2 regions of the Microbacterium sp. AR7-10 genome follow, and region 2 is predicted to be linked to the other one. Evidence: riboswitches for the same ligand, from Rfam matches in the RefSeq annotation. Region 2 holds a riboswitch; the other holds the start of a gene.
The links. A riboswitch is a leader RNA that binds a small molecule or an ion and turns the genes downstream of it on or off. The one in region 2 is predicted to bind thiamine pyrophosphate.

Region 1 (4,409 bases), on a different contig from region 2:
CCCGCGCCTTCGTGTCGCAGCCGTCGATCCTCATCCTCGACGAGGCGACGAGCGCGGTCGACACCCGCACCGAGCTGCTGCTGCAGCAGGCGATGGCGGCGCTTCGCGAGGGGCGCACGTCGTTCGTGATCGCCCATCGCCTGTCGACCATCCGCGACGCCGACCTCATCCTGGTGATGGAGCACGGTGACATCGTCGAGCAGGGCGACCACGACGAGCTGATCGCCCGCCGCGGCGCGTACTGGCGGCTGTACCAGTCGCAGTTCGAGCAGGCGGCGACCGACATCGACGCCGAGGAGGCGATCACAGGCTCTGTGCCCGTGATCGTCGCCGAAGACGCGCACGATGAGCGCGAGGCGATCGTCGAGCAGAAGGTCATCGCCGCCCCTGACACCCGCCAGCTCGGCGAAGCGGTGAAGGAGGCCGAGTCGACGGCATCCGACCCCGAACGCGGCTGATCCCGCGGGGTGCTCGGCTGTCCGTCGGCGCCCCGTCGGCGGGGCGGTCAGTCGTTGTCGAGGCCGAGGAGCGCGAGCGGGTGGGTCAGTCGCCACCAGGCACTCGGCTGGGTGATGTCGTCGGCGAGCGAGACCGAGGCGGTCGCGGTGCCGATGGGGCCCTCGACGGTGAGGGTGCCGACCTCGGCGCCCGCTGACCTCTTGTCGCCGAGCGAGAACGAGGTCGTGGCCGACGCGTCGGAGCCGTTCCAGAGCAGCACGCGCGCGTCGGCATCCGTCACCACGTCGACGCGATCGCCCCACTCGGTGCTGACTCGGCCGACCACGGTTCGCGAGGGAACGGACGGCGGCTGCTCGGCGAGCGTCGTCTCCATCTCGGACAGAAGCTGACGGGTCGCATCCAACCGCTCAGTGTTCCCGACCTGCCCGAGCACCGAGGTGTACAGGCGCACGGTGGTGTCGCCGAACGCGACATCCTTCGCGGTGAGCAGGTGCCAGCGGGTGAGCGTCCCCGTCTTCACCCCGACCACGCCCGGGTCGTCGAGCATCTGGTTGGTGTTGGTGACCACACCCGCACCGGAGATGTCGGCCGAGCGGGTGGCGACGATCTCAGCGAAGACGGGATTCGCCATCGCGAGCTCGGCGATCTGGATCAGCGCTGCGGGCGGCGCCACATTCGCTTCGCTGAAACCCGAGGGGGAGGCGAGGGTGACGCCCTCGATGCCGCGGTCGCTGAGCCACTTCGCCGACGCCTCGGCGAACCCGCGCTGCGAGCCCCAGATCTCCTTCGCGAGGCGGTCGATGTAGTTGTTCGCCGAGCCCAGCATGACGCCCTGCAGCATCTGATACTCGGTCAGGCTGCCGCCGACCGGCACATCGAGCGACGACTGATCCATGCTGCGGTAGCGCCAGAACTCGCGGGCGTCCGCGAGGGTGAAGGCGAAGCTCGGGCCCTGCTCGCCGACCTTCAGTGGCAGCTCGTCGAGCACCATCATCACGCTGACCACCTTCGAGATGCTCGCGATCTCGCCGGCCGACGCGGTGGACGCGACCGGTGTCATGCCCTGGATGCCCACGGCCGCACTGCCCGTGGTGGGCCACGTCATGGTCGCGGCCGGAGCGGGAGCGATCTCGATGGTGGATGCCTCGACCACCGGCGCCACCTCGTCCAGCGGCCACAGCAGCATGGTCGAGACGTACGCGCCGCACAGCGCGAGGACGAAGCCGAGCGGCAGGAGCACGCGAGGACGACGCCACTCCGGGGTGAGCCGGGCGCCGGCGAAGAGGTCGCGCGGCTGCGCCCCCCGGGCGTGCTCGTCGAGCAGGTCGGACGGCTCCAACCAGGTCAGTGCTGTGGGCGGGCGGGTGGCGTCCGCCCACTCCGTCTGAGACTCACCGCCCGTGTGCGACTCCTCGGCTCCGCGGGGCTCCTCGGCTGCGCGGGAGCGGGTTCCCGCGGGCTCCGCGGTCGTCAGCGCCGCGTCGGTGGCATCCGCAGCCGCAGCATCCTCGACGGCGAACCGCTCCGGTCCGAGGCTCTCGCCGAACGCGGGAAGCGCCGCCGCACCGGCGGAGGGATGCTCGGCGCGTGCGCGAGTGCGCTCGCGCACGGCACGGCGCGTCGCCGGCGTCGTCGACTTGGGGGGAGGTGTCACGCGACCACGCTACAGCCCGGTGTTTCACGGAACGAAACGCCCGCCCCGGATGGTGGCGACCGGGGCTATGATCGTGCCATCACCACGGGAGTCCGGACAGCCGGGCTGAGAGGAAGCGATCCGCGCTTCGACCGTCGAACCTGATCCGGATCATGCCGGCGCAGGGAGGAGTTCAGATGAGCACGTCCATGTCCGCGTCCACCGCGCAGACCACCCCCGCACCCGCCGCTCGCAACCTGCGCTGGCGCGTCGTCGACATCGTCGTCGCCGCCGTGCTCGGCGTCGCGATCGGCCTGCTGTTCTGGGGCTGGAACATCATCGGCGGCGCCTGGTTCGGGGCCGCCGACGCCCTGACCCCCGGATTCGGCGGCATCGCCGTCGGCATCTGGCTGATCGGCGGCGTCATCGGCGGACTCGTGATCCGCAAGCCCGGCGCCGCTCTCGTCGTCGAGCTGATCGCCGCGATCATCTCCATGCTCATCGGCAACGTGTGGGGCGTGTCTACGGTGCTCTCCGGGCTCGTGCAGGGTCTCGGCGCCGAACTGATCTTCGCGCTGTTCCTCTACCGCCGGTTCGGCATCGTCGTCGCCGCCCTCTCGGGCGTGGGTGCGGCGGTGGCCGCGTGGGTCTTCGAGATGTTCTACGGCTCGTCGCCGAACTTCCTCAAGAGCATCGAGTTCAACGCGATCTACCTCGGTGCGCTCGTCATCTCGGGTGCGCTGCTGGCCGGCGTGGTCGGCTGGCTGCTCGTGCGCGCGCTCGCCTCGACGGGGGCGCTGAGCCGGTTCGCGGCCGGCCGGGAAGTGCGCCAGGAGGTCTGAGCGTGTCGTCTCCGGCTCGCGTCACTGCGAACGGGTGGGGCTGGCGCTACGCCGGCCGAAGGCTGCCCGCGGTCAGCGACGTCTCGTTCACCATCGAGCCCGGCGAGCGGGTGCTGCTGCTGGGTGCTTCGGGTGCGGGCAAATCGACGCTGCTCGCAGGCCTCGCCGGCGTGCTCGGCGACGCTGATGAGGGCGAGCGCACCGGTGCGCTGCTCGTCGACGGGGCCGCGCCCGAGACGCAGCGAGGGCGGATCGGCCTGGTGCTGCAGGACCCGGACGCCGGGGTCGTGCTGTCGAAGGTCGGCGATGACGTGGCCTTCGGCTGCGAGAACCTCGGCGTGCCGGCAGACGAGATCCCCGGCCGCGTCGCGTCGGCGCTCGAGTCCGTCGGTCTCGATGTGCCGCTGGATCGTCCCACGAAGGCCCTCTCGGGTGGCCAGAAGCAGCGCCTCGCGCTGGCCGGCGTCCTCGCGATGCAGCCCGGTCTGCTGCTGCTCGACGAGCCGACCGCGAACCTCGACCCGACCGGGGTGCGGGAGGTGCGCGACAGCGTCGGCAGGGCGCTGGATGCCACCGGCGCCACGTTCGTCGTCGTCGAGCACCGCACCGAGATATGGCTCGACCTGCTGACCCGCGTCATCGTGCTCGCCGCCGACGGCGGCCTGCTCGCAGACGGTCCGCCCGCGGTCGTGTTCGCGCAGCACGGCGATGCGCTCGCCGATGCGGGAGTGTGGGTGCCCCACCACGACATCGATGTGCCGGTGCTCCCGTCCGCCGATCCCGTGACGGGCGCGGTGCTCGAGACGGCCGATCTCGCCGTGTCGCGTGACGGTCGCACCGCCGTGCAGAGCAGACTCGAGCTGCGGATACCGCGCGCGGCGGCGACGGTCGTCACCGGACCCAACGGTGCCGGCAAGTCCACGCTCGCGCTCACCCTCGCGGGTCTGCTGCCGGAACTGCAGGGAACGGTGCTCGCCGCACCCGACCTGGCCGGCCGATCCGGCCGCCGGCCCTCGCGCTGGAGGTCGCGTGAGCTGCTGACCCGGATCGGAACCGTCTTCCAGGAGCCGGAGCACCAGTTCCTCGCCCGGACTCTGCGCGACGAGCTGGCCGTCGGTCCCCGGGCGCTCCGGCTGTCTGACACGCAGGTCGATGCGGTCGTCGACGACCTTCTCGAGCGCCTGCACCTCGCTCCGCTCGCGCTCGCGAATCCGTTCACGCTCAGCGGCGGACAGAAGCGGCGGCTGTCGGTGGCGACCGTGCTGGCGGCCGCTCCGCAGGTGCTCGTGCTCGATGAGCCCACCTTCGGTCAGGATCGACGCGGATGGATCGGGCTCGTGCAGCTGCTGCAGGCCGAGGTCCGCGCGGGTCGCACGGTGATCGCCGTCAGTCACGATGACGCGGTGGTGCGCCACCTCGGCGGGCATCGCATCCAGCTCGATCCGGCGCCGGGAGACGACCATCGGCCATCGCCG
Region 2 (4,409 bases):
CGACGGCGACCCCTGCCGCCCCCGCCTGGCGCAGCGCGGCGACGTCGTCGGTCCGGATGCCGCCGATCGCCACGACCGGCACCGGGCTCTCGGCGGCGAGCGCGGCAAATCCGTCGAGGCCGAGAGCAGGCGGGTGGTCCGGCTTGGTGCTGGTGGGTCGGATCACTCCGATGCCGACATAGTCGACGGTCGCGGCGGGCAGCGCGCGCACGGCGGCGAGGTGAGCGGACGTGTTCGCGGTGAGTCCGATCAGCGCGTCGGGTCCGAGCAGACGCCGCGCCTCGGCGACCGGCATGTCCGATTGCCCGACATGCGCTCCGTCGACTCGCGCTCCCCGCCGTCGCGCCTCGAGAGCCGCGTCGATCCGGTCGTCGACGACGAGCGCCGCGCGGCCGTCGATCACGTCGCTGAGGGCGATGAGCTGCTCGATCACCGACGCGTCCGAGGCGCTCTTGTCTCGCAGCTGCACCACGCTCACGCCCCCGGCGACGGCCTCGCGGACCGTGTCGACGACACCGCGTTCGCCGCACAGGGCGGAGTCGGTCACCAGATGGATAGACAGGTCACGGGTCATCTCGCGACCTCCTCGACGGGCGCATCGTGCTGCTCGACCCGCGCCTCGGCGGCGATGTCGGTCGGGTCGATTCCGGCGAGGGCATCGAGCAGGCCGACCGCGAAGCTGCCGGGCCCGTCGGCGACGCGAGCCGCGTGCTCGGCTGCCAGGGTGTAGACGAGCGTGGCCGCCGCGACCGCCTCCAGGGCGTCCGCGTCGGTGTCACGCGCAGCGCCGAGGAAGGCGGCCATGAGCGCCCCGAGGGCGCAGCCGCCGCCGGTCACGCGGGTGAGCAGTGCATCCCCGTTCGCGACCCGGATGACGCGCGTGCCGTCGGTGAGGAGATCGACCGGCCCGGAGACGGCGACCACGGCGCCGAAGCGGGTGGCGAGGGAACGAGCCGCATCCAGCGCGGCGTCCGGGTCATCCAGCGCGTCCACCCCTCGCCCGCCCGAGCCGCTGCCGGCCAGCGCGAGGATCTCACTGGCGTTGCCGCGCACGGCCGTCGGCCGCAGCCGCACCAGCTCGCCGGCGAGGGCGGTGCGCACGGGGAGGGCGCCGACCGCGACCGGGTCGAGGACCCACGGCGTGCCCGCGTCGTTCGCTCCGGCGACGGCTTCACGACTGGCCGCCCGCTGCTCCGGCGTCGGGGTGCCGAGGTTGATCAGCAGACCCGAGGCCAGCCGGGCGAACATGCCGGCCTCTCCGACGATGTCCACCATCGCGGGCGACGCGCCCGCGGCGAGGAGCACGTTCGCGGTGAAGCCCGTGACGACGGTGTTCGTGATGCAGTGCGTGAGCGGCGGTATCTGCCGCACACGGGTGAGAAGCTCGGCGGAGACCGCCGGGATACGGACGGATGGACGCAGCGGATCGCACATGGGCGACATCCCTTCGCTAGTACGAACTAGATCAGGTTCGACGGGTGTGATCTCAGCCGCGGATGCGGCACCCCGTGTCACTGCCCGCGAGTCTAGCGAGGACACCGACCGGGGCGGCCGGAATGACGCTCCGTGTCAGGGCGACATGTCAGGGCGACTCAGCTGGGCGACGTCAGCTGGGCGAGGAGAGCGAGCTCGTCCGCGCGACTCAGGCCCGCGCGGCGCGCACGGTCCAGACCCCTGGTGCGCTCGTCGTCGAGAACCGCGCGGATCGTCTCGTCGAGCGGGCGGTGCACCCCTCCGGCCGCCCGGTAGGCGGAACTGTCACGGCGCATGAAGCCGGGCATGTCGGCGGGCAGCCAGAGAGGAAGCGACCTCTCCCCCATCCAGTACTGCACGCCGTGCCCCTCCAGCCACTCGTCGCTCGCCTCCCGCAGCTCCCCGGTGTGTCCCGCCCCGGCACGGATGCGGCTGAGCAGCTCGGCGAGCGGATGCACGTCTCCGATGGCGTTCATGACCCCTTGCCCGAGCTCACCGACGACGACGTCAGCCAGGTCGTCGACGTCGACCACCTGCACGGAGCGGTCGGCCGATTCGGGCACCAGCACGGGCTCGCTCCCCGCCCGGGCGAAAGCCGCCGGCCAGTACCCGAAGCGGTCGCTCGGGTCGCCCGCGCCGACGATGAGTCCAGGGCGCACGATCAGCGCGTTCTCGACCAGCGCCGTCACGGCGTCTTCCGCAGCGACCTTCTGCGCACCGTAGTCGTACGCGTCGCCGCGCTGGGCCGGCGCGTGACGCAGACCCGACTCGTCGAGCACGTCCGTCACGTCGTCCGCGTACACCGACAGGGACGACACGTACGTCCAGTGATCGGCGCGGTCGCCGAGCGCGGCGAGCGCCGCGGTGACGTGATCGGCGCGCGAGGAGACGTCGACCACCTCGATCCAGTGCTGCTCGGCGAGCGGGTCGTAGACACCGGGGTCGTCCCGATCGCCGCGGCACAGCACGGTGCCGTCCGGCGCGGGGCGCTCGCCCCGCGCCAGACAGGTCACCTCCGCACCGGCATCCCGCCACCGCTGTGCGATCCGCCCCGAGAGCCATCCTGTTCCGCCGAGCACGAGCACCTGATCCATCCGGCCATGACAGCACCGGTGCACGAAGAGGGGAAGGGATTCCGCTCAGAGCAGACGACGACGCCCCCGGAGCCGGTCGGCTCCGGGGGCGTCGTGCGGTCAGTCGCGGATGGTCGCCCCGAAGCGCTCCGCGGCGACGGCCACGCCGGCGAGCTTCGCCTCGGTCGCCTCGGCCGCGGTCAGGGTGCGATCGGATGCCCGGAAGCGCAGGGCGAAGCTCAGGCTCTTCTGCCCCTCCCCGAGGCCCTCGCCGCGGTAGTCGTCGACGAGCCGCGCCGACTCCAGCAGATCGCCTGCGCCCTCCACGAGCGCCGTGCGCACCTCTGACGCCGGCACCTCGACGCCGACGACCAGCGAGACGTCCTGCGTCGCGGCGGGGAACGTCGACAGCGACTCGGCCACGACCCGGTGCCCGGCGAGCGTCAGCACGCGATCGAGGTCGAGCTCGAGCACGTACGCGCGACCGGGGAGATCGGCATCCGCCGAGACCTGCGGGTGCAGCTCGCCGACGTACCCGACCTGCTCGCCCGACACGCTCAATGCCCCCGCGCGACCCGGATGCAGTGCCGCGCGCTGTGTCTGCTCGACGTCGATCTCCACACCCGCGGCCACCGCGATGACGCGGACCGCATCGAGCGCATCGGAGAGATCGACGTGCTCGGCCGCACGCCCCGGCTGCCGAGGGGTGATGTTGCCCGTCAGCAGCGCCGAGACGAGGCGCGGCTGCGGCGGGATCGACGCGTTGAGCTCGGCGAGCGTCTCGTCGGACGGACGCTGGCCCAGCGGCGGGACGACGTCGGTGCCGTACGCGACGCCGTCTTCCGGCGCGAACACCGAGCCGACCTCGAACAGCGCCAGGTCGACCAGCCCGCGCGAGATGTTGCGGTGCGCGGTCTGCAGGAGGCCGGGCACGAGCGAGCGGCGCAGGAACGGCGCCTGACCGTCGAGAGCGTTGGCCAGACGGATGCTGGGCAGGTGCGCGCCGCTCGCCGAGCCGTGCAGATCGTTGTGCTGCTCGGTGGTGAACGGGAACGACGGAGTCTCGACGAAGCCCGCCGCGGCGAGCGCATCCGCCACGCGCGTGCGCCCGATCTGCAGCGCGGTGTATCCGCGCCCGGACGGCGGGGTCGGCAGGATCGAGGGGATGCGGTCGAGCCCGTGGATCCGCGCGACCTCCTCGACCAGGGTCCACTTGTCGGTCAGGTCGCGTCGCCAGCTCGGCGGGATGACGAACCACCCCTGTGCCGGGGCTCCCGAGCCTGTCGCAGGGGTCACCTCGGCGCCGATCATCTCGAGCGCGCTGACGATCTCCTCATCCGTGTAGTCGACCCCCACGACACCCTGCGTGAAGCCGCGGGGCAGGTCGATGCCCGCGATCTCGACCTCGGCGTAGAGGGCGCCGCCCTCATCGGTCAGCGTTCCGCCGGCGAGCTCGACCATCAGATCGGCCACGCGGCGAGCGGCGACGAACGGGATCAGCGGGTCCACTCCGCGCTCGAAGCGCTTGGATGCCTCGCTGGGGAGCTTGTGGCGCCGGGCGGTGCGGGCGATCGTGACGGGGTCGAAGGTCGCCGCCTCGATGAGCACGTTGCGGGTCTCATCGCTCATCTCGGTCGTGCCGCCGCCCATGACACCGGCGAGACCGATGGGTCCGGAGCCGTCCGTGATCAGCAGATCCTCGACGTGCAGGGCGCGGTCCTGGCTGTCGAGCGTGGTCATCCGCTCGCCCTCGACCGCGCGACGCACGACGATGCCGCCCTGCAGTCTGTCGAGGTCGTACCCGTGGATCGGGTTGCCGAGCTCGAGCATCACGTAGTTGGTGATGTCGATCAGCACGCCGAG

Region 1: it holds a riboswitch for thiamine pyrophosphate, as region 2 does, so the genes downstream of both, BFN01_RS13265 (ECF transporter S component) here and thiM (hydroxyethylthiazole kinase) in region 2, are expected to answer to the same signal.

The regions. Positions count from the first base shown of each region.
Region 1 covers NZ_MJIR01000100.1:19,204-23,612, reverse strand. The annotation lists gene BFN01_RS13275 (ABC transporter ATP-binding protein) at 1-458, shown strand, start outside; gene BFN01_RS13270 (D-alanyl-D-alanine carboxypeptidase) at 506-2,113, opposite strand; TPP riboswitch at 2,188-2,297, shown strand; gene BFN01_RS13265 (ECF transporter S component) at 2,290-2,934, shown strand; gene BFN01_RS13260 (ABC transporter ATP-binding protein) at 2,937-4,409, shown strand, end outside.
Region 2 covers NZ_MJIR01000063.1:27,222-31,630, reverse strand. The annotation lists gene BFN01_RS08950 (bifunctional hydroxymethylpyrimidine kinase/phosphomethylpyrimidine kinase) at 1-574, opposite strand, end outside; gene thiM (hydroxyethylthiazole kinase) at 571-1,434, opposite strand; TPP riboswitch at 1,426-1,519, opposite strand; gene BFN01_RS08940 (NAD-dependent epimerase/dehydratase family protein) at 1,593-2,567, opposite strand; gene pheT (phenylalanine--tRNA ligase subunit beta) at 2,667-4,409, opposite strand, start outside.